Regions from separate parts of the Paenibacillus sp. FSL R10-2778 genome, predicted to be linked through region 3. Evidence: a T-box and tRNA genes for the amino acid it is inferred to sense, from the RefSeq annotation. Region 3 holds a T-box; the other regions hold tRNA genes.
The links. A T-box is a leader RNA that pairs with one kind of tRNA and senses whether it is charged. The one in region 3 lies ahead of metG (methionine--tRNA ligase), so its partner is inferred to be a tRNA-Met.
Positions count from the first base shown of each region.

Region 1: it encodes a tRNA-Met, which carries the amino acid that the T-box ahead of metG (methionine--tRNA ligase) is inferred to sense. The anticodon was not compared.
Region 2: it encodes a tRNA-Met, which carries the amino acid that the T-box ahead of metG (methionine--tRNA ligase) is inferred to sense. The anticodon was not compared.

Region 1 is NZ_CP151956.1:950,315-960,759, forward strand. It holds rRNA gene NST40_RS04095 (23S ribosomal RNA) at 1-916, shown strand, start outside; rRNA gene rrf (5S ribosomal RNA) at 1,059-1,175, shown strand; tRNA gene NST40_RS04105 (tRNA-Ile) at 1,233-1,309, shown strand; tRNA gene NST40_RS04110 (tRNA-Asn) at 1,313-1,388, shown strand; tRNA gene NST40_RS04115 (tRNA-Ser) at 1,394-1,486, shown strand; tRNA gene NST40_RS04120 (tRNA-Glu) at 1,503-1,574, shown strand; tRNA gene NST40_RS04125 (tRNA-Val) at 1,581-1,656, shown strand; tRNA gene NST40_RS04130 (tRNA-Met) at 1,672-1,748, shown strand; tRNA gene NST40_RS04135 (tRNA-Met) at 1,820-1,896, shown strand; tRNA gene NST40_RS04140 (tRNA-Asp) at 1,922-1,999, shown strand; tRNA gene NST40_RS04145 (tRNA-Gln) at 2,016-2,090, shown strand; tRNA gene NST40_RS04150 (tRNA-Lys) at 2,098-2,173, shown strand; tRNA gene NST40_RS04155 (tRNA-Leu) at 2,189-2,273, shown strand; tRNA gene NST40_RS04160 (tRNA-Gly) at 2,281-2,355, shown strand; tRNA gene NST40_RS04165 (tRNA-Arg) at 2,366-2,442, shown strand; tRNA gene NST40_RS04170 (tRNA-Pro) at 2,475-2,548, shown strand; tRNA gene NST40_RS04175 (tRNA-Gly) at 2,561-2,631, shown strand; gene NST40_RS04180 (YdeI/OmpD-associated family protein) at 2,733-3,197, shown strand; gene NST40_RS04185 (GreA/GreB family elongation factor) at 3,267-3,722, opposite strand; gene NST40_RS04190 (sporulation protein Cse60) at 4,119-4,313, shown strand; gene katA (catalase KatA) at 4,465-5,922, opposite strand; gene glgP (alpha-glucan family phosphorylase) at 6,185-7,801, opposite strand; gene rbsK (ribokinase) at 8,058-8,987, shown strand; gene aroD (type I 3-dehydroquinate dehydratase) at 9,049-9,813, shown strand; gene NST40_RS04215 (MerR family transcriptional regulator) at 9,898-10,445, opposite strand, start outside.
Region 2 is NZ_CP151956.1:6,009,920-6,020,364, reverse strand. It holds rRNA gene NST40_RS26955 (23S ribosomal RNA) at 20-2,945, shown strand; tRNA gene NST40_RS26950 (tRNA-Asn) at 3,006-3,081, shown strand; tRNA gene NST40_RS26945 (tRNA-Ser) at 3,085-3,177, shown strand; tRNA gene NST40_RS26940 (tRNA-Glu) at 3,196-3,270, shown strand; tRNA gene NST40_RS26935 (tRNA-Val) at 3,326-3,401, shown strand; tRNA gene NST40_RS26930 (tRNA-Met) at 3,419-3,495, shown strand; tRNA gene NST40_RS26925 (tRNA-Asp) at 3,521-3,598, shown strand; tRNA gene NST40_RS26920 (tRNA-Phe) at 3,609-3,684, shown strand; tRNA gene NST40_RS26915 (tRNA-Thr) at 3,713-3,788, shown strand; tRNA gene NST40_RS26910 (tRNA-Tyr) at 3,794-3,879, shown strand; tRNA gene NST40_RS26905 (tRNA-Trp) at 3,886-3,959, shown strand; tRNA gene NST40_RS26900 (tRNA-His) at 3,983-4,058, shown strand; tRNA gene NST40_RS26895 (tRNA-His) at 4,102-4,177, shown strand; tRNA gene NST40_RS26890 (tRNA-Gln) at 4,197-4,271, shown strand; tRNA gene NST40_RS26885 (tRNA-Gly) at 4,278-4,352, shown strand; tRNA gene NST40_RS26880 (tRNA-Cys) at 4,362-4,435, shown strand; tRNA gene NST40_RS26875 (tRNA-Leu) at 4,450-4,528, shown strand; gene NST40_RS26870 (AraC family transcriptional regulator) at 4,665-5,420, opposite strand; gene NST40_RS26865 (BMP family ABC transporter substrate-binding protein) at 5,748-6,887, shown strand; gene NST40_RS26860 (ABC transporter ATP-binding protein) at 7,005-8,567, shown strand; gene NST40_RS26855 (ABC transporter permease) at 8,560-9,606, shown strand; gene NST40_RS26850 (ABC transporter permease) at 9,603-10,445, shown strand, end outside.
Region 3 is NZ_CP151956.1:4,966,499-4,976,943, reverse strand. It holds gene NST40_RS22525 (stalk domain-containing protein) at 1-52, shown strand, start outside; gene NST40_RS22520 (transcriptional repressor) at 272-733, shown strand; gene yidD (membrane protein insertion efficiency factor YidD) at 736-999, shown strand; T-box leader at 1,040-1,300, shown strand; gene metG (methionine--tRNA ligase) at 1,348-3,360, shown strand; gene NST40_RS22505 (zinc ABC transporter substrate-binding protein) at 3,564-4,562, shown strand; gene NST40_RS22500 (metal ABC transporter ATP-binding protein) at 4,597-5,346, shown strand; gene NST40_RS22495 (metal ABC transporter permease) at 5,681-6,484, shown strand; gene NST40_RS22490 (cytochrome c biogenesis protein CcdA) at 6,621-7,334, shown strand; gene splB (spore photoproduct lyase) at 7,331-8,407, opposite strand; gene mntR (transcriptional regulator MntR) at 8,601-9,026, shown strand; gene NST40_RS22475 (family 10 glycosylhydrolase) at 9,290-10,445, shown strand, end outside.

The DNA.
Region 1 (10,445 bases), 2.9 Mb from region 3:
TAACGACTTGGGCGCTGTCTCAACGAGAGATCCGGTGAAATTTTAATACCTGTGAAGATGCAGGTTACCCGCGACAAGACGGAAAGACCCCATGGAGCTTTACTGCAGCTTGATATTGAATTTGGGTACGATCTGTACAGGATAGGTGGGAGCCGTAGAAATCGGAGCGCAAGCTTCGGTGGAGGCGCCGTTGGGATACCACCCTGATCGTATCTAGGTTCTAACCTAGTGCCCTAATCGGGTACGGGGACCGTGTCAGGCGGGCAGTTTGACTGGGGCGGTCGCCTCCTAAAGAGTAACGGAGGCGTTCCAAGGTTCCCTCAGAATGGTTGGAAATCATTCGCAGAGTGCAAAGGCATAAGGGAGCTTGACTGCGAGACCTACAAGTCGAGCAGGGACGAAAGTCGGACTTAGTGATCCGGTGGTACCGCATGGAAGGGCCATCGCTCAACGGATAAAAGCTACCCTGGGGATAACAGGCTTATCTCCCCCAAGAGTCCACATCGACGGGGAGGTTTGGCACCTCGATGTCGGCTCATCGCATCCTGGGGCTGAAGTAGGTCCCAAGGGTTGGGCTGTTCGCCCATTAAAGCGGTACGCGAGCTGGGTTCAGAACGTCGTGAGACAGTTCGGTCCCTATCTGTCGTGGGCGCAGGAAATTTGAGAGGAGCTGTCCTTAGTACGAGAGGACCGGGATGGACGTACCGCTGGTGCACCAGTTGTTCCGCCAGGAGCATGGCTGGGTAGCTACGTACGGACGGGATAAGCGCTGAAAGCATCTAAGCGTGAAGCCCCCCTCAAGATGAGATTTCCCAATTAGTAAGACCCCTTGAAGACGACGAGGTAGATAGGTTGGAGGTGGAAGTGCAGCAATGCATGGAGCTGACCAATACTAATCGGTCGAGGGCTTATCCTAAAAATACCCCAAAAAGTGAAGAAGAAGCTGCGAAGCTAATTCCGAATACTTTCCGGGGGCCCCGTAAGAAGGGCAAACGCAGATTCGTTTCGGATTCAGTTTTCAGGCGATTAAGCCTGAGCATTTACGCTGTAAATGCCCGTTTGGTGGCGATAGCGGAGGGGTTCCACACGTACCCATCCCGAACACGACCGTTAAGCCCTCCAGCGCCGATGGTACTTGGACCGAAGGGTCCTGGGAGAGTAGGACGCCGCCAAGCGGACAACCACATTACCCGTGGTATTTTTTTTGCCCTTAATATTAATATGTCTTAGAAGGGCCTTTAGCTCAGCTGGTTAGAGCGCACCCCTGATAAGGGTGAGGTCGGTGGTTCGAGTCCACTAAGGCCCACCATATTCCCTGATAGCTCAGTTGGTAGAGCACTCGACTGTTAATCGAGTTGTCACAGGTTCGAGTCCTGTTCGGGGAGCCATTTATGGAGAGGTGTCCGAGTTTGGCCGAAGGAGCACGATTGGAAATCGTGTAGGCGCCACAAGCGTCTCGAGGGTTCGAATCCCTCTCTCTCCGCCATAAAAATTATTAGCATGGCCCGTTGGTCAAGGGGTTAAGACACCTCCCTTTCACGGAGGTAACATGGGTTCGAATCCCATACGGGTCATATCATGGAGGCTTAGCTCAGCTGGGAGAGCATCTGCCTTACAAGCAGAGGGTCGGGGGTTCGATCCCCTCAGCCTCCACCATATTATTTTCACTGACGCGGGGTGGAGCAGCCCGGTAGCTCGTCGGGCTCATAACCCGAAGGTCGCAGGTTCAAGTCCTGCCCCCGCAACCAATTTACTCTTATACATTATGTTTAGGGATAAGCTGGTATGGTGAAAATGAATAGTATATACTAATTAATGACGCGGGGTGGAGCAGCCCGGTAGCTCGTCGGGCTCATAACCCGAAGGCCGCAGGTTCAAATCCTGCCCCCGCAACCAATTTACACTTATGCATTATGTCTATGGAACCGTGGTGTAGTTGGCCTAACATGCCTGCCTGTCACGCAGGAGATCGCGGGTTCGAATCCCGTCGGTTCCGCCATTTAGTTAATTATTATTGGGGATTAGCCAAGCGGTAAGGCAACGGACTTTGACTCCGTCATGCATAGGTTCAAATCCTATATCCCCAGCCATTTATGAGAGCCATTAGCTCAGTTGGTAGAGCACCTGACTTTTAATCAGGGTGTCGAAGGTTCGAGTCCTTCATGGCTCACCATTTTGTTTAAAGTGTGCGCGTGTGGCGGAATTGGCAGACGCACCAGACTTAGGATCTGGCGTTTCACGACGTGGGGGTTCGAGTCCCTTCACGCGCACCATGTTTTTGCGGACGTGGCTCAGCGGTAGAGCATCGCCTTGCCAAGGCGAGGGTCGCGGGTTCGATTCCCGTCGTCCGCTCCATATAGATTTTGCGCCCTTAGCTCAGCTGGATAGAGCGTTTGACTACGAATCAAAAGGCCGGGAGTTCGAATCTCTCAGGGCGCGCCATTTTTATTACTAAGCAGTTATAGTATTGTTAACGGGATGTAGCTCAGCTTGGTAGAGCACCTGGTTTGGGACCAGGGGGTCGCATGTTCAAATCGTGTCATCCCGATTTTATACCTTTGCGGGTGTAGTTCAATGGTAGAACTTCAGCCTTCCAAGCTGATAGCGTGGGTTCGATTCCCATCACCCGCTTATAAAGAGAAACACCTGCCGGTATTAGGCGGGTGTTTTTTTGTATAGTTAAGCACGTATGGATACAATAGGAACTAGAGATTTTATTTGAGGAGGGGCCAATGTTTGAATTTGAAGCAAGGTTAGTCAGACCAGATATGAATGGGAGTTGGACATATCTTACGGTTCCTTTTGACGCTGAACAAATATATGAAACTAAATCAAGGATACAAGTTAAAGGAAGCCTGAATGACATTCCCTATAGAGGAACACTCATGCCGCATGGTAATGGGAAACATTTTATGGTCGTGAAAAAAGAACTGCGAGACTTAGCCCATGCTCAACCTGGAGATATAGTTCGGGTGACAATGGAACAAGATCATCAATTGCGGGAGATAGAAGCTCCAGAAGATTTTCTGGACGCACTAAGCAGCAATGAGCAGGCAGAGGTATATTATAACAGCTTGGCTTATTCCTATCGGAAGGAATATGTGAGCTGGATCGAAGGGGCGAAAAGACCGGAAACCAGAGCAGCAAGGATCCAGAAGTCAGTTAATAAGCTGGAAGAAGGTTTGAGGCTTAAATAATAGAACAGCGTCCTCCTCCTTAATATCTGGAAAGGGACGCTGCTGTAGCGGGTATATAAGGGATCGTCCTTATATAAGAACGCCTACTTCACCATTATTCACGAACTTAATGCTTTCGATCTTCACCTCTAGTTGACCTGAAGGAATCGCTAGCTGACAAGTACTGCCGAGCTCAGCCAGCAGCAGCTGCATGCCTATAGGTGACAACATAGAAATCTTGTTATCGTTAGGTTCTGCTTGGTTAGGAAATACGATGGTATAGATATCTGTAGTATTATCGTCCAAGTAACGAAGCTGCAGCTGACTTCCGATAAAGACCTGTGAATTTAAATCTTCACCATTGAACTCAGTTAGTAATTGTTCCAGCTCGGAGCAATAACGGGATAACAGCGTTTCAGCGTTGCTTCTATCCTTGCTCCGTACCGGAAAGTACTGATTTAGAAATGCGATTTTTTCCTCATCAAAATAGATAAGCTGCTGAAGCAGCTGTGTCCGTGAGCCTTCATAGATAAGACTATGGTTCATAGTAGATTTCACCCCCTCTAAGTAGCACATTCCTTGTAAACCTGTTATGGTGTGTTGCCATCTTAAAATCCCTCCTATACAAATAGAGGTCCCCCAATGGAGACCTTCTGATCAGTATACCAGCTTCTATTTGTAAATCCAATCCATTTTAAAAGGGGAATTAAAACCTTCTAAATATTGTAATGAAAACCTTTGACTATTACATACTTGGGTGCTATGATAGGCTGATGCATAGGCATTTCGTAGAAAACTGCGAAATGCCTATACTGTATTTTGAAGATATTTTTACATTAATTGTTACCTGGGGAGTGATACGCCATGTACATTTCGTTGAGTTCACATATAGATTCCAGAACTATAAAATAACTACTTAATTTATTAAAGGAGGAGATCAGGATGATTCAAGTTAAAGAGTTTGTAGATGCTGATAATTCTTATGCAGAGAATAAAGCTAATGAGTTCCTGGCAGGACTACGGGAGGAACAGATTGTGAATATCTGTTACGGTTCGGTAGTTAAATCATCACGTGATGGGGCAGAGCACCAAAGAACCACTATACTGGTCGTGTATAAGACAAATGAAAGGCAATAACTGGAACACGTTTTTTTCATGTCTATCCATTGTCTCCACGCTGGGCGTTGTGATTGTCATCATTTATTATGTTTTCAGCTAATTAGCAAAAAGAGGACCTTTCCCATCTACGGGCAAAGGTCCTCTTTAGTTTATAAGTGCATTTACAATCTTACATTCCGTCTGGTACAGATAAACCCAAACCGGATGCGATACGCTGTCCCAAGTCTGGATCAGCTTTAAAGAAATGCTCAATCTGGAGACGTTTGATATCGTTACTTTCAACAGGAGTCATAGCGCCAACGATATTTTGAACTAGACGGGTACGTTCTTCTTCAGACATTAGACGGTACAAGTCACCTGGTTGTGTATAGTGATCGTCACTATTGTAGGAGACACTATCCGCATAACCAGAGACTTCGAACGGCGATGTTTTATGCTGCGGTGATTCTTTAGGTCCTCCTAAGCTGTTAGGCTCGTAATAGGCACCGGAACCGCCATTGTTGCCCAAGGCCATACCACCATCACGTTGATAGTTCTTCACTTCTACTTTTGGACGGTTGATAGGTAAACTGTTATGGTTGGGACCAACCCGGTGACGGTGTGCATCACCATAAGCGAACAGACGGCCTTGTAGCAATTTATCAGGCGAAGCTTCAATACCAGGAACGAAAGAGCCGGGGGAGAATGTAACTTGTTCTACTTCAGCAAAGTAGTTCTCCGGATTGCGATCCAATACCATACGTCCAACCTCGATTAACGGATAATCTTTTTGCGACCAGACCTTTGTTACATCAAATGGATCAAAACGGTAAGTCTTCGCATCCTCGATTGGCATAATTTGCACGTAGAGCTTCCAAGCAGGGAAATCTCCTTTATCAATAGCATTAAACAAGTCCTCTGTATGATAATCCGGGTTTTCCCCAGCGATTTTGGCAGCAAGGTCTGCATCTAGATTTTTAATGCCTTGTTCTGTTTTGAAATGGTATTTCACCCAGACTGCATTGCCCTCGGCATTTACCCACTTGAAGGTATGGCTACCGAACCCATGCATATGTCTCAGCGTAGCTGGAATTCCGCGATCCGACATCAAAATCGTTACCTGATGCAGAGATTCAGGCGATAAAGACCAGAAGTCCCATACAGCATTCGGGTTCTTCAGATGTGTCTGTGGATCACGTTTCTGTGTATGAATAAAGTCCGGGAATTTAATCGCATCACGAACGAAGAATACAGGCGTATTGTTACCTACGAGATCATAGTTTCCTTCTTCAGTATAGAACTTCACGGCAAATCCACGAGGGTCGCGTACGGTATCAGCAGAACCTAATTCACCAGCTACAGTAGAAAAACGAATGAACAACGGTGTACGTTTGCCTACTTCAGACAAAAAGTTAGCTTTTGTGTATTGGGTTAGATCTTTTGTAACTTCAAAATACCCGTGAGCGCCTGCACCTTTAGCATGAACGACACGTTCAGGAACACGTTCTCTGTTAAAGTGGGCTAATTTCTCAAGCAAATGGACATCTTGCAGTAAAGTGGGACCGCGGTCACCGGCTGTCATTGAATTCTGATTGTCGCCTACTGGAGCACCCCAGCTGGTTGTAAGATTATTATTATTGGAGCTCATTAATAGAATCACCTCATGAGATTTGATTTTAGATTTAGTATAAGTTCTATATTAATGTTTTTTAGAGAAATTGCAACACTTTTTAAATAATTGACTCATTACAATATGTGGTAATCGTCAATACATCGTTGGCACATTCAGATATATATGATAGACAAAGTGATTAATTGCTTAGCAGAATTAAAAAAGAAACAGCGCATCCCTACCATCACTGAAGGGGTGCGCTGCATTTTTTGATATAGAAGATATTCGGTTCTTGTACTTAGGCTTTAATGTACATTCTGTTGTAATATTCATCTAACATTCTTTTGGTGGCAAACTCCGTACGGGTGGTTTCGATACTCTTTTTCATCATTTGTACCCACTGTTCACGATTCTCGTAAAAGGTTGGGAGCACACGTTTCAATAAGGTGTTGTACAGTGCATCACTATCATGCTTATCCAGAACCTCAAAGTCTGTAGTTTCGAAGCCGTCTCCAATCTGCCAGCCATTCTCGCCATCGATGCAGGCTTCCGGCCACCAGCCATCCAGAATAGAACAGTTCAATACACCGTTCATAGCTGCTTTCATCCCGGAGGTGCCGCTGGCTTCCAATGGTCTGCGTGGATTGTTGAGCCAAATATCAGCACCGCGCGTCAGCTGGGCGCCAATCGTCATATCGTAATTCTCGAGGAACACAACACTCTTTGGATACTTTTTCATCATCGCTACTAGGTTACTGACGATTTTTTTACCGTTATCATCGAGTGGGTGCGCTTTGCCGGAGAATACAATTTGTATCTTTCCAGACTCCAGATAAGGTTCGATAATTTCTGGCTGCGAGAAGATCAGGTCGCTTCGTTTATATGGAGCTGCTCTGCGTGAGAAGCCGATGAGTAAATTGTCAGCATTTAAGCTAATGCCGGAACGTTCTTTGATGAACTGGATCAGTTCGCCCTTGATCTCTTTATGCACTGCCCATAAGTCTCCATCCTGTTCGTAGGCTTGCGTCATTCTATCATCTACCCAGGTAGGAGTATGGATGGCATTAGTAATGCCTATAATTTCCGATCTTCCGGCTACTTCCTTCCACATTTTATTAGCCGTATCGGCGTGTAGCTGGGCTACTGCGTTGGAAATACGTGATAGTCTTAGACCTGCAACCGTCATATTAAATGGCTCGCCGCCGATCCGCTCCATCTGGTCACGGGTTAAGCCGTTGAACGCACTCATATACTCAAGTCGGTCGAGAGGATGGGTTTCGTTGCCTTCTTTGATTGGTGTGTGGGTAGTGAATACGACTTCTTCGCGAGTGGCTTTCCACGCTTCTTCGAAGGTATGGCCTCCGGACATTTTTTCACGGATTAGTTCGATAGCCGCTAGAGCCGCATGACCCTCATTGAAGTGATAGACATCAATAGGGATTTGCAGTGCACGCATAGCTTTGACTCCACCAATCCCAAGCACGATCTCTTGTGCGATCCGTTCTTCGCCGAACCAGCCGTACAATTGGCCTGTGATCCAGGCATCATTATTCTCGGGAATATCCGTATCCAGTAAATACAATGTGCTGTTGCCAAAATAATCAGTTTTCCATACTTTGCATACCACATCGGTTTTTCGGACTTTAACAGTTACCTTAACCCCTGTATCTTCAAGAAACTCATAAACATAATTGTGATAGGAGTCGTACGGATTGCCATTGGCATCAATCTTTTGGTCCGTGTAACCTTGTTTCCACTTCAGCCCAATAGGGATGATAGGGGCGTTGATATCTTTTGCACCCTTGATGTAGTCTCCGGCAAGAATGCCCAGACCTCCGGCATACATTTTGAAATCGGAATGCAGCCCGTACTCCATACTAAAATAAGCGACTGACGGTAATTTTTGTTCGTTCACTTGATAAGCCTCCTAATCACGGATTAGATTAAATTGCAGTGAAGCTGCGGGCATTATCTTAGGTGCAAACGTTTGCTCAAAATAGTGCAGACAATCATTGTGGAAGCGATTGCACCACTATTCTAGCACACTCGATGAATAAAAGCATAACGTCAATTTGGTGAAAACAACCATTTTGAATCCAATGGAGCGGAATTGATTGATAAAGTGGACAGAAGCCCCTAAGATAAAGAGATTGAAGAAATAATTAATGGTGGTGTCTAAGTTGGATATAGTTGTGATTGGAAGCTTGAATATGGATATGGTGGTACGTACAAACCGGTCACCAAATGTAGGAGAAACCCTGATTGGACAAGCCTTTGCTCTATCTCCTGGCGGAAAAGGGGCAAATCAGGCCGTTGCCGCAGCACGTCTGGGTGCAGAGGTTAGTATGATCGGAAGAGTTGGAAAAGATACCTTTGGTAGTGAAATGCTGGAGATTATCAGGAATGAAGGCATTCATATAGAGCATATTTCTGTAAGTGAACATGAGGCAACAGGAGTCGCCTCAATCGTTATTGAAGAAGATGGAGAAAATCGGATTATCGTGGTACCTGGAGCGAATATTGAGCTTACGGTAGAGGATATTCAGGCATTGGAGGCTGTGATTAGCCAGGCTAAGATCATTGTGCTGCAGCTTGAAATGGATCTGGCGATGAGTGAGCAGGCGATTGCGATTGCCCATCGTAAGGGGATTCCGGTCATCCTTAATCCTGCACCAGCTAGAGTGCTAAAGGATGAGATGCTGGCTCAGGTATCTTACCTGACACCTAATGAGACGGAAGCCGGGATTTTGTCCGGAATGATTGTGGATAGCGCAGAGACTGCTGAGCAGGCAGCCCGTATTTTGCTGCAAAAAGGAGTACAGAACGTAATTGTAACCTTGGGTTCAAAAGGTGCCCTGATTGTGAATGCTGAAGGTGCCAAGGCTGTTCCAGGCTTCCCGGTAAAGGCGGTAGATACAGTTGCTGCCGGTGACTCATTTAATGGCGCATTAGCCCAGCAGCTGGTCTTAGGGAAGACCTTGGAGGAAGCCGTGAGCTTCGCTAATGCTGTAGGTGCATTGGCTGTAGGGAAAGAAGGGGCGATCCCTTCATTGCCGCAGTTGTCCGAGGTCGAGCAGTTTCTAAAACGTAAATCGCTGTAGAATAGACAGTACAGGATATTCAAGATCTATACTAGATGAGATAGGATAAGGAGCTTAAATAATGAGCAGAACAGTAACCGTTAAAAATGTGATCATCGGCGAAGGAATCCCTAAGATATGTGTTCCGCTAATTGGAGCGACCTTGTCTGAGCTGAAGCAGGAAGCGGAAGCGCTGAAAGTACTGCAACCTGATTTGGTGGAGTGGCGGACGGATTTTTTTGCTGAAGTGGAAGACGTTGCAGCTGTAAAGAACGCACTAAGCGAAATCTGTTCTGTGATTCCAGATCTGCCGCTGATTTTTACTTTTCGGAGTGCAAAAGAAGGCGGAGAGAAGCAAGTCAGCACGGAATATTACACAGCACTGAATAAAGCTGCTGCCGAGAGCGGTCTAGTAGATATAATAGATGTTGAACTATTTAATGATGAGCAGGATGTAAAGCTACTGATCGAAGCTGCTCATGTTCATAACGTGTCTGTCATTATTTCAAATCATGATTTTCAGGGTACACCTCCTAAAGAGGAGATCATCTCACGGTTATGCAAGGCGCAGGAGCTTGGCGGGGATTTGCCCAAAATTGCCGTTATGCCCCAAGATGCAGGCGATGTGTTAACTTTGCTGGAAGCTACACATATCATGAAGGAAAAATATGCAGACCGTCCGATTATAACGATGTCTATGGCGGGAGCCGGGGTGATCAGCCGTTTGGCAGGTGAAGTTTTTGGTTCAGCGCTTACCTTCGGAGCTGCACATAAACCTTCTGCACCTGGCCAGGTAGCTGTCGCTGAGCTTCGGAATACATTGTCGCTGCTGCACCGCAGTCTGTGATTTCTGCTGATTGCTATTGCCTCAAAAAAAAGGCATCCGGAGTATCCGGATGCCTTTTTCTATTTTAAAATATTGTTCGTGCGCTTACGCATTTTTTCCCGTATATACATGTACGGCATCTCTTAGAAACGCAGCGAGTCCAGGGCGGCGTTTGTCATAGTATTCGGTAAAACGTTCATCATCAACATACAATTGTGCAACACCAGCATGAGCTTCTTTGGAATAGGAATTCCAGTAGAAGGAGAGCCACTCACGGTGTAGGTCTGCACTTTTTTGCGCTAATACACTGGCAGGGTCTCCATGCTCCATTGCTTGCAAGAGTGTTTCGAACATCTCTTCCTCAAGCTGTTGTATAGCGGCATATTGTTCTTCTGTCATTCCTTTAAGCTTTTGGTTGGATTGATTAATGGTGTCATCTCCGTATTTCTCCCTTATTTCTTGGCCATATTTCTTTTCGTTGTCATCTACCAGCTTTTGTTTAAAGCCTTCGAATTTTTCAGTATCACTCATGCTAATTCTCCCTTCTTTTTGAGCCAGCGTCTTTTCGACGTTAGCGATTAATAGATCTAATTGCTGTCTTTTTTCCAGTAGCTTGTCATGATGCTCCCGCAGCGCTTTGGCTCCGTCGAATG
Region 2 (10,445 bases), 1.0 Mb from region 3:
TTTCCTGCGGAAAAATCAAGGTTAAGCTAATAAGAGCACACGGAGGATGCCTAGGCGCCAGGAGCCGACGAAGGACGTGGCGAACAACGAAACTGCCTCGGGGAGCTGTAAGCAAGCTTTGATCCGGGGGTGTCCGAATGGGGAAACCCAGCTGTGGTAATTCGCAGTTACTCATACCTGAATACATAGGGTGTGTAGAGGCAGACCAGGGGAACTGAAACATCTAAGTACCCTGAGGAAGAGAAAACAATAGTGATTCCGTCAGTAGCGGCGAGCGAACGCGGAACAGCCTAAACCTAAGAGCTTGCTCTTAGGGGTTGTGGGACGTCTCACATGGAGTTACAAAGGAATATGGTAGGTGAAGAGGTCTGGAAAGGCCCGCGATAGAGGTAAAAGCCCTGTAACCTAAACTGTATTCTCTCCGAGACGGATCCCGAGTAGTGCGGGGCACGTGAAACCCCGTATGAATCCAGCAGGACCATCTGCTAAGGCTAAATACTACCTGGCGACCGATAGTGAAACAGTACCGTGAGGGAAAGGTGAAAAGCACCCCGGAAGGGGAGTGAAATAGAACCTGAAACCGTGTGCTTACAAAAAGTCAGAGCCCTATTAATGGGTGATGGCGTGCCTTTTGTAGAATGAACCGGCGAGTTACGTTTAACATGCAAGGTTAAGCCGAGAAGGTGGAGCCGCAGCGAAAGCGAGTCTGAATAGGGCGAATTAGTATGTGGACGTAGACCCGAAACCGTGTGATCTACCCCTGTCCAGGGTGAAGGTGCGGTAACACGCACTGGAGGCCCGAACCCACGTACGTTGAAAAGTGCGGGGATGAGGTGGGGGTAGCGGAGAAATTCCAATCGAACTCGGAGATAGCTGGTTCTCCCCGAAATAGCTTTAGGGCTAGCCTCGGTATAAGAGTAGTGGAGGTAGAGCACTGATTGGGTGCGGGGTCCGCAAGGATTACCAAGCTCAGTCAAACTCCGAATGCCATATACTTATTGCCGGGAGTCAGACAGTGAGTGCTAAGATCCATTGTCAAAAGGGAAACAGCCCAGACCATCAGCTAAGGTCCCCAAGTGTGTGTTAAGTGGGAAAGGATGTGGAGTTGCACAGACAACCAGGATGTTGGCTTAGAAGCAGCCACCATTGAAAGAGTGCGTAATAGCTCACTGGTCGAGTGACTCTGCGCCGAAAATGTAACGGGGCTAAACACACCACCGAAGCTATGGCTAGATGCTTTGCATCTGGGGTAGGGGAGCGTTGTGTAGGGGTTGAAGGTGTACTGAAAAGAGCGCTGGACACTACACAAGTGAGAATGCCGGTATGAGTAACGAAAAGATCAGTGAGAATCTGATCCGCCGAAAGCCCAAGGTTTCCTGAGGAAGGCTCGTCCGCTCAGGGTAAGTCGGGACCTAAGGCGAGGCCGAAAGGCGTAGTCGAAGGACAACAGTTTGAAATTACTGTACCACCGTAATCCGCTATGAGCGATGGGGTGACGCAGGAGGGTAGTGACGCGGACTGATGGATGTCCGTCTAAGCAGTGAGGCTGATGTGTAGGCAAATCCGCACATCGATAAGGCTGGGCTGTGATGGGGAGCGAAAATTATAGTAGCGAAGGTCATGATCTCACACTGCCAAGAAAAGCCTCTAGCCAGGAGAAGGTGCCCGTACCGCAAACCGACACAGGTAGGCGAGAAGAGAATTCTAAGGCGCGCGGAAGAACTCTCGTTAAGGAACTCGGCAAAATGACCCCGTAACTTCGGGAGAAGGGGTGCCCCGGTAGTGTGAATAGCACGAGGGGGCCGCAGTGAAAAGGCCCAAGCGACTGTTTAGCAAAAACACAGGTCTGTGCGAAGCCGCAAGGCGAAGTATACGGGCTGACGCCTGCCCGGTGCTGGAAGGTTAAGGGGAGTGGTTAGGGGTAACCCGAAGCTATGAACCGAAGCCCCAGTAAACGGCGGCCGTAACTATAACGGTCCTAAGGTAGCGAAATTCCTTGTCAGGTAAATTCTGACCCGCACGAATGGCGTAACGACTTGGGCGCTGTCTCAACGAGAGATCCGGTGAAATTTTAATACCTGTGAAGATGCAGGTTACCCGCGACAAGACGGAAAGACCCCATGGAGCTTTACTGCAGCTTGATATTGAATTTGGGTACGATCTGTACAGGATAGGTGGGAGCCGTAGAAATCGGAGCGCAAGCTTCGGTGGAGGCGCCGTTGGGATACCACCCTGATCGTATCTAGGTTCTAACCTAGTACCCTTACCGGGTACGGGGACCGTGTCAGGCGGGCAGTTTGACTGGGGCGGTCGCCTCCTAAAGAGTAACGGAGGCGTTCCAAGGTTCCCTCAGAATGGTTGGAAATCATTCGCAGAGTGCAAAGGCATAAGGGAGCTTGACTGCGAGACCTACAAGTCGAGCAGGGACGAAAGTCGGACTTAGTGATCCGGTGGTACCGCATGGAAGGGCCATCGCTCAACGGATAAAAGCTACCCTGGGGATAACAGGCTTATCTCCCCCAAGAGTCCACATCGACGGGGAGGTTTGGCACCTCGATGTCGGCTCATCGCATCCTGGGGCTGAAGTAGGTCCCAAGGGTTGGGCTGTTCGCCCATTAAAGCGGTACGCGAGCTGGGTTCAGAACGTCGTGAGACAGTTCGGTCCCTATCTGTCGTGGGCGCAGGAAATTTGAGAGGAGCTGTCCTTAGTACGAGAGGACCGGGATGGACGTACCGCTGGTGCACCAGTTGTTCCGCCAGGAGCATGGCTGGGTAGCTACGTACGGACGGGATAAGCGCTGAAAGCATCTAAGCGTGAAGCCCCCCTCAAGATGAGATTTCCCAATTAGTAAGACCCCTTGAAGACGACGAGGTAGATAGGTTGGAGGTGGAAGTGCAGCAATGCATGGAGCTGACCAATACTAATCGGTCGAGGGCTTATCCTATACGTAGAATGCAGATTCGTTTCGGATTCAGTTTTCAGGCATCAAGCCTGGAATGAATATTCCCTGATAGCTCAGTTGGTAGAGCACTCGACTGTTAATCGAGTTGTCACAGGTTCGAGTCCTGTTCGGGGAGCCATATGGAGAGGTGTCCGAGTTTGGCCGAAGGAGCACGATTGGAAATCGTGTAGGCGCCACAAGCGTCTCGAGGGTTCGAATCCCTCTCTCTCCGCCACAAATTTTTAATTAGTATGGCCCGTTGGTCAAGGGGTTAAGACACCTCCCTTTCACGGAGGTAACATGGGTTCGAATCCCATACGGGTCACCAAATTTTCACTTGATTTATCCTAGTGGACTTTGGTACAATAACAATTGTTGTTTATGGAGGCTTAGCTCAGCTGGGAGAGCATCTGCCTTACAAGCAGAGGGTCGGGGGTTCGATCCCCTCAGCCTCCACCATAACACTTTCTTACTGACGCGGGGTGGAGCAGCCCGGTAGCTCGTCGGGCTCATAACCCGAAGGCCGCAGGTTCAAATCCTGCCCCCGCAACCAATTAACTTAAGCAATTATATCTTTTGGAACCGTGGTGTAGTTGGCCTAACATGCCTGCCTGTCACGCAGGAGATCGCGGGTTCGAATCCCGTCGGTTCCGCCATTTTCATCATGGCTCGGTAGCTCAGTCGGTAGAGCAGAGGACTGAAAATCCTCGTGTCGGCGGTTCGATTCCGTCCCGAGCCACCATTTATTATCACAAAAGAATGAGTGCCATGCCGGTGTAGCTCAATTGGTAGAGCAACTGACTTGTAATCAGTAGGTTGGGGGTTCAAGTCCTCTCGCCGGCACCATCCTTGGAGGATTAGCGAAGTGGCCAAACGCATCAGACTGTAAATCTGCTCACGTGAGTGTTCGGTGGTTCGAATCCATCATCCTCCACCAGTTTTTAGGGGCATAGTTTAAAGGTAGAACAACGGTCTCCAAAACCGTTGGTGTGGGTTCAATTCCTGCTGCCCCTGCCAAGTTCTTTCTAAAGTTTAATATGGCGGCCGTGGCGAAGGGGTTAACGCACCGGATTGTGGTTCCGGCATTCGTGGGTTCGAGACCCATCGGCCGCCCCATTTACTTTAAAATGAATAATGGCAACAATATCAACTTAATATGGCGACTGTGGCGAAGGGGTTAACGCACCGGATTGTGGTTCCGGCATTCGTGGGTTCGAGACCCATCAGTCGCCCCATTTTACTTTAAAATGTTATTGGGGATTAGCCAAGCGGTAAGGCAACGGACTTTGACTCCGTCACTCATAGGTTCGAATCCTATATCCCCAGCCATTTTATGCGGACGTGGCTCAGCGGTAGAGCATCGCCTTGCCAAGGCGAGGGTCGCGGGTTCGATTCCCGTCGTCCGCTCCAAGTTTTCATGGCGCCATAGCCAAGTGGTAAGGCAAAGCTCTGCAAAAGCTTTATCCCCAGTTCAAATCTGGGTGGCGCCTCCATTTAGTTCATATGTGCCGGCGTGGCGGAATGGCAGACGCGCTCGACTCAAAATCGAGTGGGAAACCGTGGAGGTTCGAGTCCTCTCGCCGGTATCTTAAAAAGGTTTGTAAGAATGCTTTTATAAGCAATCTTACAAACCTTTTTTCTTTATGTCCTTGGGTTTACAGCAGTAAGCCGTTGAATAGAGAGTTTCTCTATTTCAACGGCTTTTTTTAATCTGATTAGTGATTAACCTGATTGATTATTAATGCGGAATGCTCGCGGGGTATGACCTATTTCTCGTTTGAACATATTGCAGAATTGGGCATCGTTCACAAAACCTGCAGCAGCAGATACTTCAGAGATTTGCATCTGAGTATGACGTAATAGAGACTTTGCATAATCCAGGCGTTTTAACAGCAAATACCGCAGGGGTGAAGACCCGAAACGTTCTTTAAATAGATGGCGAAAACGATCGTAACTATATCCGGACATTTCTGATAGTGTTTCGACGGACAATTTATGGCGATAATGCTCATTCATATAATTAAGGACATATTGTACTCGATCTTCTGTTGGGGATTGATATCCAGAGGCACTAAGAAACCTCATAAGATGGACGGTAATCTCGCTCATTTGTAGGTTTAGAAGCTCAGAGAATCCGTCTTGCTTGCGTGTAAACTCTGCTTTCATTCGCAGCAGGATTTGAAGAACGGTCTGATCTTTATCATCTTCATATACGCCGAGCAGATTACTCATATTAGGGTGTTCCGAGTGGAAGCCTACAAATAATACATTTGCATCCTCACGGTGGTGCTCGTCATGTTTATGATTGGGTGGCACAAGCGCGAAAGAAGAGGAGCGAAAATGGTAACTTCGTGGGCCAACATTGGTTGTCCCTACCCCCTGTAAATAATAGACTAGTTCGTAGCATTCATGCTGGTGTGGAGGGATATAAGTATTTAGCTCATGTGTGGCACTTACAATATATAGAACACGATCCATGATGATCCTCCAATACTTATGTTTTAGCCGAATCGTACAAAACAATGACCGAAATCATATAATTATTTTTAATAATATTTGTTATGATCGTATCAATAAATCCGAAAGTTCGCAACCTGACTGGCCATCTCGTTCGGAAATAAAGCGGATTATTAATAATAATGGTATTTTTATTGCTATTTTTGAGCCTAAACGTTAAATTTATTACTTTTAATAATACTTTATTTGGAAAAAAGAGAATTTCCATTTGAACCGTGAATTATACAATGGGTGAAGATGGGATTCTGCGGATTACTAACCAACTAAAATTAGGGGTGGAATAGAGTAATGAATAAAAAAGTTCTTTCTTTGTTGTTATTAATGGTGATGGTTCTGGTCACAGCATGTGGGAATAACACGTCCAATAACGGTTCTTCTGCGAATACTGGATCAAACGCTGCTGAGGGTGGAGAAACAGGTGCAGGGGATAAACTCAAGGTTGTATTGCTGATTCCGGGGACACTTGGGGATAAATCATTTTTTGATTCCGCTAATAACGGCTTGCAAAAGGTTAAGGATGAACTTGGTGCAGTAACAAAGGTTGTTGAAATGGGCGTTGATAAAACGAAATGGGAGCCTACATTTAACGATATCGCTTCCGAGGATTGGGATGTAATTATTTCTGGCGGTTCTGAAATTACAGAGATGTTTAATGCAACGGCAGAATTGTATCCAGACAAAAAATTCATTAATTATGATACCGACATCGATGAAGCACCAGATAACATGTACAACATGTCTTATGCGACAAATGAAGTATCTTTCTTGGCAGGTGCCGTAGCAGCATTAGCTACACAATCGGATATGCCGAATGCTACCCCTGAGAATGTGATTGGGTTTGTCGGCGGTATGGATATTCCGGGGATTAATGCTTTCTTGGTCGGTTACATTCAAGGTGCTCAGTACGTTGATCCTGATGTAAAAGTGGCTGTGTCGTACGCTGGTGATTTTGTTAACCCGGCAAAAGGTAAGGAGCTGTCTCTAATTCAATATAATTCCGGTGTGGATGTTATTTTTAACGTGGCTGGGGGTACAGGTCTTGGGATCTTTGACGCAGCTAAAGAGAAGAAAAAATATGCAATTGGTGTAGACTCCGATCAGGCAATGTTGATTAACGATACGGATAGTGAAAAAGCAAATCTAATCGTTACTTCATCTATTAAAAAGATTGATACGGCTATTCTAGGTGCAGTGAAGAGATTGCAAGAGGGTACGCTAGAAATGGGCAAACGTGATGTATTGAGCTTTGTAGATGATGGTGTAGGTATTGCTGAGAATGATATTTATAAAAATGTATTCCCGGCTGATCTTCAGGCCAAGGTTGAAGAAGTGAAGCAAAAGCTGATCAATAAAGAAATTAAAGTGGATAATGCGATGGGGATGGAAACCGCAGAGGTAGAAGCTATTCGTAACGCAGTTAAGCCTTAAGCTTTAAATCTTAAGATCAGCTCTATAGAGATAAACCTACAGTTGGAGATTCTTCTAGTCAGGGGAATTCCAGCTGTATATTTTTGCAGACCTCCAAGTTGAAAGGCGTTGAGACCTATGTACACAGCTCTGCTGGAAATGCGGGGAATTACCAAGGTATATCCCAATGGCGTCGTTGCAAATAAAGACGTGCATTTTTCTTTACGTGAGGGAGAAATACATGCGATTGCAGGTGAGAACGGTGCAGGTAAATCGACTTTAATGAAGATTATGTTCGGCATGGAAGAGCCAAGTGAAGGCGAGATCTATATCAAGGGTGAAAAAGTAAAGCTGCAATCCGCTCAGGACGCCATTGATAGAGGCATCGGCATGGTCCACCAGCATTTCATGTTGGTACCTTCTTTTACGGTGGCAGAGAATATGGTGCTGGGTATGGAGCCGCGCAGAGGAGTTGGCATTAATTATGCCGAGGCTGTGCGCATGACGGAAGAGACCGCAAGGAAATACAATCTGGCCGTGGATCCAAAGGCAAAAGTAGAGGATCTTACAGTTGGGATGAAGCAAAAGGTTGAGATTCTTAAGGCGCTGCTGCGTGGTGCTAAAATTCTGGTGCTTGATGAGCCAACTGCGGTGTTGACTCCACAGGAAACAGAGGAATTGTTCCGCGAGCTTAAGCAATTAAGGGAACAGGGCCATACGATAGTTTTTATTTCGCACAAATTAAAGGAAGTCAAAGCGATTTGCGACAGAATTACGATTATGCGCAGCGGCCGTAGTGAAGGTGTTTTTCAAACACAGGATGTGACAGAACAGGAAATCTCGCGGTTAATGGTCGGCAGAGATGTCGTGCTGAAATATGACAAAGAGATTCTGGCTGTTAGTGAGCCAGTACTAACGGTGCAGGGACTCGGTGTGAATGATGCAGATGGCAAAGCATTATTGTCGGATATCAATTTTGCGGTACGTGGTGGGCAGATCGTTGGGATTGCTGGTGTAGAAGGCAACGGGCAGACACAGCTCATTGAAGCTCTTACAGGTAGCTTGAGAGGTGTCTCAAGTCAGGGTTCTGTACTAGTGAAGGGAAAGGATATCCGTGAATCGGATATTTTGGATATTCGTAAGCTAGGCGTTTCCTATATACCGGAGGATCGGATGCGGCAAGGGATCGCTAGTGAAGCAAGCATAGCTGATAATCTGCTATCTACTCAGTATCGTACAAAAGCAATGAATAAAGGTCTTTTTTTGAATGGCTCACGAATTGCCAAGCTAGCAGTATCCCTTGTAGAGGAATTTAAAGTCCGCTGTTCAGGACCTTCTCAGCCCATAGGAATGTTGTCAGGTGGTAACATGCAGAAGGTAGTCGTAGCTAGAGAGTGTTCGACTGAACCGCAGCTGCTTATTGCAGAACAGCCGACACGGGGTGTGGATATAGGCGCAGCCCAGTTCATACATCAAAAGTTGTTGGAATTACGTTCAGACGATTGCGCGATTTTGCTAGTGTCGGCAGATTTGAATGAGATCTTGGAGATCAGCGATAGTCTGTTAGTAATGTACGAGGGTAAGATTGTTGCCTTTTTTGAGGAGCCATCTAAGGTTAGTGAGGAAGAATTAGGTCTTTATATGCTGGGGATTCATCGACAGGACGAGGAGCACATCGGGAGGGCCGTAAATCATGTTTAAAGTTAAATATTTTGAGTACATTCGGACATCGGCGGTAATCGTTATTGCACTCGCTATTGCCTTTCTGATCATCTCCTTGGTCAGTAATCAGCCTGTGAAGACGATTGGTATATTCCTATTAGAGCCGTTATCCAGTAAAGGTCATATTGGTAATGTGATTGAGATGGCGATTCCGCTCATGTTCACTGGGTTGGCAGTATCCTTGTTGTTTCGAGCCAATATGTTCAACCTGGGAGCTGAAGGGATTTTCTATTTCTCCGGTGTTGTAACTTCCGTATTGGCTATTCATTTAACGTTGGACGGCTGGCTGCATCCGATGGTAGCTATTGCTGCAGGTTCAATTGTAGGAGCATTGCTCTCGGCAATACCTGGTATTCTGAAGGCAAAATGGAATGCTAATGAGTTGGTTACATCCTTAATGTTCAATAATATTTTGTTCGGAGTAGGGCTATACCTACTGAACTATCATCTGCGTGATGCTAAAGCTTTTGCCAATGTATCCTACAAATTCGAGAAAACGGCACTGCTGAGTAAAATGGTCTCGGGCACCCGTATTCATACCGGTCTTATTATCGTTATCGTGCTTATTATTGCAGCTCATCTATTCCTATACAAAACGAAATGGGGATATGAGCTGCGCATGACAGGCATCAACCGGGACTTTGCCCGTTATTCCGGTATGAAGACAGCCAAGGTTATTATTCTCGTCCACTTGATTGCAGGTTTTATCGCAGGTATGGGGGGCTCCGTAGAAGTGCTGGGGATGTATAACCGTTTCCAATGGACGTCACTGCCTGGTTATGGTTTGGATGGTGCCCTTGTAGCGATGTTAGCCAAAAATAATCCGCTGTCCGTAATCGGCTCTGCATTATTCCTAGCGTACATTCGAATTGGGGCTGACATGATGGCGCGTCTGTCTGATGTACCTTCAGAGATGATCTCAATCATACAGGCAATTATCATTCTTCTGATTTCGGCTGAGCAATTTCTGAAATTCTGGAAAAATCGGATGCTCTTGAAGGAGGCGAAGGAAGCGTGAATAGTTTGTTTGATGTGATTTTTACAACTGACTTTGCGTTCTCTGTCCTTCGCGTGACGACTCCGATTCTGTTTGCCGCGCTCGGCGCACTCATCTCCAACCGTGCAGGGATCATTAACATTGGGATGGAGGGCATCATGCTTGTTGCCGCTTTAGCGGGTGTCATCATAAGCAGCTATACACATAGCGCATGGGTAGGTCTGCTTGGGGCGGTGCTGTCTGGAACATTGATCGCTGGAATATTAGCTTTTTTCACCCTGAAATTCAAAACACATATCATTCTCGGGGGTGTGGCCATTAATATGTTCGCTTCGGGAGGCACTGTGTTTATCCTCTATCTGCTTAGTGGCGACAAGGGTTCTTCCACTTCGCTGGCGAGTAAAGTTCTGCCTAGTGTCCAGATTCCTTTGTTGAAGGATATCCCGGTGCTTGGACCTATTTTATCGGGGCATCACATTCTGACGTATGTTTCTATATTGGCTGTGTTTGTTGTCTACTATCTATTAAACCGTACACCGCTTGGACTGCGCATTCGTTCAGTGGGTGAAAATCCACATGCGGCTCAATCCGTGGGTGTAAGTGTTGTAAAAATACAGTATATGGCTTTGCTGCTTAGCGGATTTTTTGCCGGTTTAGGCGGTGCTTATATGTCGATGGGGTATTTGTCACTGTTTACCCGCGATATGATCGCTGGCCGGGGCTGGATTGCCATTGCCGCTGAGTCGATGGGAAGAAGTACGACCGTAGGCACGGCGCTGACCTCTTTATTATTTGGTACTGCAGATGCATTGTCGAATGCGCTACAGGTGTTGAAGATTCCTGCGGAGCTAATCGCCACT
Region 3 (10,445 bases):
CAGTAACTTGCCGGTCAATTTCCTCATCACTCCACTTCCAGCAAAGAAATAACAGAATAGGAATATCCCTATAAGCTCTATTGGGGAATTATCTACATTAAAAGCCCGGCTGAATATTCCGTCAAGGAATACGCAGCCGGGCTTTTGTGTAAACATAATAATTCAGAGGTGCGTAGGGGTGCTTCATGGTGCTTCATTGACGGGGCATTTATTTTGGGGCATTATTAAGAGAGTGAAATATAAATGAACTGATCTTATGGGAGATGAGCGTATGCTGTCGACAGAACAAATATTAGAAGTCATGTCGGGGCAAGGACTGCGAATCACCGACCAACGCAAAACGCTTGCCCAGTTATTCGGCGAGAATAAGGGATATTTGTCAGCGAAGGATGTATATGAGCATATGGGCCGTAAGTATAGCGGACTTAGCTTTGATACGGTGTACCGCAATCTTCGTGTAATGGAAGAGCTTGGTGTGCTTGAACAGATTGTCTTTGAAGACGGAGTGAAGTTCAAGGGAAGCTGCAATCATCAGGATCATCACCATCATATGATCTGCCTTCAATGCCAAAAGACCTACCCGATTAATTTCTGCCCGATGAATTTAACGGATACACCCGATCAATTCCGGGTAGTCAAGCATAAATTTGAGGTGTTCGGTTATTGCAAAGAATGTGAAGAGAACCGGGAAGAAGAATTAGTTGCAGCATCAGATAAACAAAAGGGACTTTAGAAATGGTGACCCTACGCAGAACGATTCAGGCGCCTATTCGGGTGTATCGCAGGTACATTTCCCCTATTAAACCTGCAACCTGCCGCTTCTATCCAACCTGCTCTGCCTATGCCCTGGAAGCCATTGAAGTCCATGGTCCATTGAAAGGCTCATGGCTTGCAGCTAAACGGATTGCCAGATGTCATCCCTTTCATCCTGGAGGACTTGATCCTGTGCCGCCTCTACAAGATGAATCTGCTGAGAAGGATTCTGCCCCTGCGACTTGACATGGGGCCTTACCATTGGGTATATTCACAAGTAATAGTATGAATTCCGAAGAACGGATAAGTAAATCGTTACGTCCATTACAGAGAGCCGGAATATGCTGAAATCCGGTATGGAGCGTTAGATTGAATATGGTCCGGGAGGAACTGTGTTCGAGCGGGAACTGCAATTGTGGTTCACGTAAGATAACAGCGTGATCCAGCGTTAATGGACAGTTCCCGCGAGGGAACTGGCGAAGCCTGCGCTCTGTGAAGAGACAGGAAATTTGGGTGGTATCGCGTGAGTTATACTCTCGCCCCATTATGGGGGCGGGAGTTTTTTGTTTTTTAATAAGAAAGGATGATTACTGAATGAGTGAGAAAAAAACGTTTTACCTAACGACACCAATTTATTATCCAAGTGACAAGCTACATATCGGACATGCTTATTCAACCGTGGCAGGAGACGCAATGGCCCGTTACAAACGTCTGCGCGGCTACGAAGTGCGTTATCTAACCGGTACAGACGAACATGGACAAAAGATCGAGCGGAAGGCAGAGGAAGCAGGAAAGACCCCTCAGCAGTTCGTAGACGACATTGTTGTTGGTATTAAGGAGCTATGGCGTAAGCTGGACATTTCGAACGATGACTTCATCCGTACTACGGAAGAGCGTCATAAAAAAGTGGTACAGGATATTTTTGATCGGTTGCTGCAGCAAGGAGACATCTATAAAGGTGAATATGAAGGCTGGTATAGTATCCCAGATGAAACCTTTTACACAGAAACGCAATTAGTTGATATAGTGCGTGATGACAACGGTGTGATTACTGGTGCAAAAAGCCCAGATAGCGGCCACCCGGTTGAGCTGGTGAAGGAAGCAAGTTATTTCTTCCGGATGAGTAAATATGCGGATCGTTTGCTGCAATTTTACGAGGAGAATCCAGAGTTTATTTTGCCGGAATCCCGTAAGAACGAAATGATTAACAATTTCATCAAACCCGGACTGGAAGACCTTGCAGTTTCCCGTACAACCTTTGATTGGGGCGTAAAAGTTAAGGGCGACGAGAAGCATGTCGTGTACGTGTGGATTGATGCTTTGACTAACTATATTACTGCGCTGGGTTATGGTTCCGAGGATCGCACCTTGTATGACAAGTTCTGGCCTGCGGATGTACACATCGTTGGTAAAGAAATCGTTCGTTTCCATACGATTTACTGGCCGATCATTCTGATGGCGCTTGGTGAACCCCTTCCGAAAAAGGTATTTGCCCATGGCTGGTTGCTCATGAAAGATGGAAAAATGTCGAAATCTAAAGGTAACGTAGTTGATCCTGTGACACTGATTGATCGTTATGGCTTGGATGCATTACGTTATTACCTGCTGCGCGAAGTACCGTTTGGTTCGGATGGCACGTTCACACCGGAAAGCTTTGTAGACCGGGTTAACTATGATCTTGCCAACGACCTTGGTAACCTGTTGAACCGTACAGGGGCTATGGTTGAAAAGTATTTTGCAGGCGAGATTCCGGCATATGAAGGAAATGTAACAGCATTTGATGGTGAGCTTCAAGCTGCGGCTGAGAATACTTATGCCAAAGTAGAAGAAGCTATGGAAAAAATGGAGTTCTCCGTGGCGCTGACAGCTATCGGAATATTCATTAGCCGCACCAACAAATATATCGATGAGACACAACCTTGGGTGCTTGCCAAAGATGAAAATAGAACCGCCGAGCTGGCTTCTGTGATGAGACATCTGGTGGAAGGTCTGCGTACCGCTTCAATCCTGCTGCAGCCGTTCTTGACACAAACACCAGCGAAAATCTGGGAACAGCTGGGTATTGAGCCTGGTGAGTTAACGACTTGGGATAGCGGTAAGACCTTTGGCCTGATTCCGGCAGGAACAAAGCTGGTGAAAGGCAATCCAATCTTCCCACGTCTGGATGTGGAGCAAGAGGTAGCTTATATTGCCGAGGCTATGGGCGCTGGTAAAGCTGCGGCTGAAGTGGCGGAAGCGGCTGCTCCTGCTGCTGCGGACTCCGAGCCAGTGGAAGAGCATAAAGAGGAAATCGGCATTGACGATTTCGCTAAAGCAGAGCTGCGGGTAGCTCAGGTTATTGCTGCAGAGCCAGTGAAAAAAGCTGACAAGCTGCTGAAGCTGCAACTGGATCTGGGTTATGAACAACGTCAAGTGGTTTCTGGTATCGCGAAATTCTATACACCGGAAGAGCTGGTGGGACGTAAAGTGATTTGTATCGTAAACCTTAAACCGGTGAAGCTGCGTGGGGAGTTGTCCCAAGGGATGATTTTGGCGGCTTCTAAAGGTGACCAGCTAACGATCGCTACCGTGCCGGACAGCATGCCAAACGGAGCAGTAGTGAAATAAGACAATACTGTTGTAGAAATTTTTTAATGAGGTTGCTTGAACAAAGGAATGCTCCTTCAGCCGGGTTGGTTGTGGGAGCATTCCTTTTTTATAAAGGACGATACCGTCTTTCTTCTGAGTGAGGTTTCTTTGTTGACTTATCGTAACGATTACTATTATACTACTAATAGTAAAATTTACGATTTGAGGGGTAGATCAATATAATGGCGGCAATGAAATCACGTATAAGTTTGCTCGTCCTTGCACTGGTACTGGTATTTACACTAAGTGCATGCGGACCTAAGAGCAGTGGAAGTATAGTTGAAGGGAAAGTAAATGTAGTTACAACCTTTTATCCTATTTACGAGTTTGCTAAGGAGATTGGCGGGGAAGATATCAATGCTATTAACCTGCTTCCAGTGGGTGTGGAGCCACATGATTGGACACCGCGCAGTCAAGATATTATCAACACTTCTAAGGCACAGCTATTTCTATATAACGGTGCGGGCTTAGAAGGCTGGGTTCCTAACTTTTTAAAAGGCCTTGATAGCAGCAGTAAAGTTAAGGCGGTTGAAGTAAGTCAAGGTATTGATTATATCATGACCGATGAAGATGACGGGCATGATCATGGGGCAAGTGAGGAAGAGTCTCATCAAAATGAGGACACGGATCATAACAGTAATGCCTCTGGAGACAGCCTGCATACAGACCCGCATACTTGGGTAAGTCCAAAATCAGCCATTGTCATGGCTCAGAATATTAAAGAAAGCCTTCAGTCCGTGGATCCTGAGCATAAAGAAGGTTATGAAGAGCGTTACAATAAGCTTGCGGAACGTTTGCAGGCGTTAGACAGTAAATTCAAAGAGGAGCTTGCTAAGCTGCCCAACCATAAGATCGTAGTATCGCATCAGGCTTTTTCTTACCTTGCCCGTGACTATGGATTGGATCAGCATGCGATTATGGGACTTTCGCCAGACGCTGAGCCGCGCGGACAGGATTTAGTGAAGCTTGCGAAAATGGTAAAAGATGAAGGGATTAAGTATATCTTTTTTGAAGAGCTTGTCTCCGATAAACTGGCTAAGACTCTGGCCGCCGAAGCGGGCGTTTCCACTATGGTGCTTAATCCGGTAGAGGGACTTACTGCGGAGCAAGAGAAGAACGGCGATAATTACTTCACTCTGATGGAGAAAAATTTGCAAAATCTGATTATGGCCTTACAATAATAAGGAAAGTATAAGGGAAAGGCGGTACTTAAGCATGCAATCGGTATCCTTGGACTGCCATCAGCATATCATCGATATACAGGATCTTTCTTTTTCATATGGGGAACAGAAGGTGATATCGAATCTTAACTATAGTGTAAGAGAACGAGATTTCCTTGGTATCATTGGTTCTAATGGTGCTGGTAAAACAACATTGATGAAAATGATCGTCGGCTTGCTTCCAGCGAGCAGTGGTGAAATTAAATTATTCGGAACGCCTGTCCGCAAGTTTAAAGACTGGGAACGGATCGGGTATGTTCCGCAAAAGAATACCTTCAACCCTTTGTTTCCAGCAACGGTGCGTGAAGTAGTTCTGTCAGGTCTATACAATAACAAGAATCTGATCCGCAGAGTATCCAAGGCTCAGCACCGTCAATGTGAGGATGCGCTTGAAGTCATGCGGATACAAGATATTGCGGAGAAAAGAGTAGGCCAGTTGTCAGGCGGTCAGCAGCAGCGTGTTTTTCTGGCTCGGGCGCTGATTAACCATCCTGACCTGCTGATTTTGGACGAACCTACGGTGGGTATTGATGCCGAATCGCAAGCGGGATTCTTTGAATTAATCACGCATATGCATGCTCATCATCATATGACCTTCCTGATGGTGTCGCATGATATCGACATGATTAAAAATTATTTAGGTCATGAGCCCGTGCAGACAAATGGTAAAATCAACTTTTACTCCCGCCACTCACATGATCTCCAGAATTGCACAGAAGAGAACCTGCAGCACACGCTCTCTTAAGTCATAATTAAACTCTGAATCGCAGCTTTCTCTGCGATTAGAGCTATACATAGTGTGTGAGTGTGGAAGTCGGGGACTCAATTCTAGTTGATCTTAATCTTTCTCGTATCTAAGCACCGCCCAGTCTGCAAGCGTGTCCCTTTAGGGACGAAAGCGATCTTTCCCCGACCTAACTATGTTCAGTAACACTAACTCCTACGCTAGTTGCACTTAACGGGTGTCCAGAGGGCAGAGCCCTTGGGGCCTCCCTTGGAAGGGAGGGTTTGGGAGGGATCGAAAAAGGTTTGAAAAAGGCTTTAAAATGGTTTGAGTTTTGTATGAAGGAGAGTTTAAGTTGGAAATACTATTTAGCGATTTTTTTCAGCGGGCGCTTGCGGGCGGACTGCTGATTGGTATAACAGCGCCGCTTATAGGCGTTTTTCTTGTGCTTAGACGATTATCCATGATCGGAGATACGCTGGCTCATGTTACTATAGCGGGGGTGGCACTCGGATTTCTAACAGGATTTTATCCTCTGGGCGCAGGTCTTATCTTTGCAGTGGTAGCGTCCTTCGCAATTGAAAAGCTTCGCAAGGCTTATAAGAGTTATGCGGAGCTGTCGATTGCCATTATAATGTCGGGAGGAGTGGCGTTAGCTTCACTCTTTTTCACCTTAGGAAAAGGGTATAATGCGGATGTAATGAGTTATTTGTTCGGCAGTATTTATACGCTCGATAACACCGATTTGATCGTTGTAGGCATAGTGACTATAGCTGTTGTAGTGGTAGTTTCGATGTTCTTTAAAGAGTTCTTTTTGCTTAGCTTTGAAGAGGATGCAGCAAGTGTAAGCGGGCTTCCGGTGAAGTTGCTTAACATGCTGATCACCATTCTGACAGCACTTGTGATTAGCACAGCCATCAAGATCGTAGGCTCGCTGTTGGTATCTGCTTTGTTGACTATTCCGGTTGCAATCAGCTTATTGCTATCCCGTAGCTTTAAATCCTCGGTCATCCTGGCGGTTATTATTTCGGAGATTGCCGTTGTAGGTGGACTAGTGGTAGCTGGAGTCTGGAATTTGGCTCCCGGTGCAACTATTGTGCTTTTGCTCATATCATTATTGGTATTAACCTTGATCGGTAAAAAGGGATTGCCAGCATAAACAGCGAATTAAGTAATCGGTATCACATTAGGCAAGCATAAACGCCTTCGGTGTCCTTGTAAGGACGATAAGCGAAAAAAAGGAGCCATAAGCAGCTCCATGAAGTGACTCGAATGCCGGAAGGAGAGCCGCTATTTTGTCTAATATCAATGCAGGAATTGCTTTAGCCGCAGGGGTGGCATCGTTTATATCGCCATGCTGTTTACCGCTGTACCCCTCTTATTTATCGTACATTACCGGGTTATCCGTTCAACAATTAAAATCAGGCAGCAACTCTAAAGAGGTTCGTATACGCACCCTGACTCATACATTGGCATTTATATTAGGTTTTTCTGCAGTTTTTTACACACTTGGTTTTGGGGCTGGATTATTCGGGCAATTCTTTAATGGCCAGCGTGATCTGATCCGGCAATTGTCGGCGATTCTAATTATTGTAATGGGTTTGTTTTTGCTTGGGATTTTTCAGCCGCAGTTTTTACTTCGTGAACGTAAGCTTGATTTAAAATGGAAACCGGCGGGTTATGTGGGCTCCTTTATTTTTGGAATTGGTTTTTCTGCGGGTTGGTCACCCTGTATCGGGCCGATTTTGACGGCAATTATTGCTCTTTCGGCAAGCGACCCGGGCACTTGGTTTACATTGATTACCGCGTATAGCATCGGATTTGCTTTGCCATTTTTTCTTTTAGCCTTTTTCCTAGGCGGAGTGAAGCGTATCCTCAAGTACTCGAATCTGCTGATGAAGATTGGCGGCATACTTATGGTATTTATGGGTGTTTTGCTGTTCACGGATCAAATGTTCAGGATCACAGTGTGGCTACAAGGAGTAACGCCGGATTGGCTGATTTTTTAGGTGAAGTAATCAATACCTGCTTCCGGAAAATGCTCGAAAATCCGCTCTGTGATAAATTCTCGCAGGGCGGTTTGCTGTTCATCCGGATAGACATATTTGTTCTGTCCCCAGCGGCCCCATTTCTTTTTGCGTTTCTCCATGTCCATTTCTAGTTTAGATTTCGGGTAACGTTTCTCAATTACAGTCTTGGCTGTTTTGGTGAATCGGTGCTGAATCATTTCAAAGGTTAGACCTTTTCCGATTTCCGGAGGAAGGGTCTTGGCTAATTTGGCCAGCAGCTCCGCATAGCCTTCCTGCCAGCCGTCATACCAAATAATTGGGGCAATGATGAAGCCCAGTGGATAGCCGGCGCGGGCAACCTTTCCAGCCGCTTCAATTCGCTCTTCAAACCGCGAGGTAGCAGGCTCGAAATTTTTGATCACATAGTCAGCATTCACGCTAAAACGAATTCTGGTATGTCCGTTATGCTGCAAATCGAGCAGAGGTTCAACATGTTGGTATTTGGTCACAAAGCGCAGGCGGCCAAGGGGCTCCGCTGCCATGAATGTGATGAGTTCTGACAGAGACCCGGTAATATGCTCCAGTCCTAACGGATCTGAGGTACAGGCTGCTTCAAAAGTCGTGATTTCAGGGCTGCGCTCCTCGATATATTTTTTGGCGGCGTCAATAATGTCTTCGGTATTTACATATACACGAATGTAAGGCTTTGCCCCTAAAGTAGTCTGCAAATAACAATAATGGCAGTGGCCCATGCAGCCAGTTGCGATCGGAATTGCATAATCTGCGGAGGGTTTGGATTGGTCAAACTTTAAGGTTTTGCGCAGGCCGACTACAAGTGTTCTTTTGGCAATTTTATATTGCTCGACCTCTGTGTCACCCGGGAAATTCATTATACGGTTATGCGATGTAGTCATGCGATAGGGGATATTGTTAGCTTTCACCCATTCCATAATTCGTTCACCTTTCGGGTAATTTAAAGCCTCCGGCTCGAAGAAAACAAGCTCCGGGACAAAAAGGGCTGTAGCTTTTCTGGTTCTCTTTACGGGAGGGGTCTCAGGTGTCACTATAGTCATGATTTCACGCTCCTTCTGAAAGATGAGTACGTTTATTATGCCTAACTGAGTCTCATTAGAAGCATGGCAATCATGGGTAACTCCTCAGCATGTTCTCTTGAAGGACTTGCCAAGGGGCGTTAGAAACATGTATCATTGTTAGAGCAAGGTTTGGCTCGGCGCCAGGTTCATTATAGAAAAGAGGTAAATTTTAATGCCAACACCCAGCATGGAGGATTATTTGGAGCGCATATATAAGCTCATTGATGAGAAAGGTTATGCGCGGGTCTCGGATATTGCCGAGGGACTGGAAGTACACCCCTCCTCTGTGACCAAGATGATCCAAAAACTGGATAAGGACGAATATCTCATCTATGAGAAATATCGTGGGCTTGTCCTAACCAACAAAGGGAAAAAAGTAGGGAAACGTCTTGTTGATCGTCATCAACTATTGGAAGAATTCCTCGGTTTGATCGGAGTACAGCAGGAATTTATCTATAATGATGTTGAAGGGATCGAGCACCACCTGAGTTGGGATTCGATTACACGTATCGAAACGTTGGTGGAGTATTTCCGCCGCGATGAAGAACGTCTGCAGACTTTATATGCTATTCACAATGAACTGGCAAGCGATTCTTGAAATGTTTTTTCCCGAAACGGATATCGTCCTTAAAGTTATGCCCAGCAAGGCTTTGGTGAGCATAAACTACTAGATGGTATAGCCGTTTCTATTTTGTTTAGTGCAACCTTTCCCAGTTTTTAGCGTCAAAACGGATAAGTCCTTTTTCTGGCTGAGACTGATACCATTCTTTTGAAGGGTGGAATCGGTACATCAACTTGGAGGATTGATCCGTTTTTTCTTTTTTTATAGGATACATATTATTTTAGATTTGGGGAGGAATTATGAATTATCGTAAATGGATGTTGGGATTGCTAGTATTAGTATTGTTTCTGCCTTTATGGTCTCCTGGGGCACGTGCGGCAGCTGTGCAGATTACCATTGAACTGGATGGCGAGGCGCTGGCAAGTGATGTGCCGCCGTATATCACAGCTTCGAATGTAACGATGGTGCCAATTAGCGTCATTAGTAAAGGGTTGAGTGCTGGAGTAGTTTGGAATCAAAGCAGTAAGACAGTTACAATCACGCAAGGAGATACAGAGATCAAGCTGACCAGTGGCCAGAAAAGTGCATTAGTTAATAATGCTTCTGTAGCCCTCGACACCTCAGTACAGATTAAGCAGGGACGGGTTATGGTGCCGCTTCGTTTTGTAAGTGAGCAATTGGGGTTACGGGTTATCTGGGATCAGGCAACCAAACATATTTCTTTGTACTCTAATACAGAGCCGCCGCAGGCTGCTGATCCGGAAACACCAGCAGTACCTACAGCGACTCCAGTCGTTACGCCAACACCGGCCCCAGCCCCTACAGCGACTCCAAAACCGACCTCGCCAACAGTTCCAAGTATCCCTGGTGCGTCGGCTAACAAGGAGATGAAGGGAGCCTGGATCTCTACGGTATTTAATCTGGACTGGCCTTCAGTAGCTTCTGCAGGTAACGAAGCGAAACAAAAACAAGAATTTGATAATCTGCTGGACAAGCTAAAAGCTGTTGGTTTTAATGCTGTTTTTGTACAGGTTAGAACCTCAGCAGACAGCCTGTACCCTTCTGTTCTAGTTCCTTGGTCTAAGGTGCTGACCGGCACACAAGGAAAAAATCCGGGTTATGACCCGTTGAGCTATATGGTCAGCGCTGCACATTCACGCGGTATGCAGTTCCATGCATGGTTCAACCCATTCCGCGCGACAACGGATGCTTCTACATCTGCATTAGCTAGTAATCATGTGGCTAAGTCAAATCCGGAATGGATTGTAGACGCAGGAGGTAAAAAATACATCAATCCAGGGATCCCAGCAGCCCGCCAGCACATTATCGATACAGTGTTGGAGGTCGTCAAAGGCTATGATGTAGATGGTGTCCATTTGGATGATTATTTCTATCCTTCAGGTGTATCTTTTGCCGATGATACTGCTTATAAGACTTATAACACGAAGAACTTGT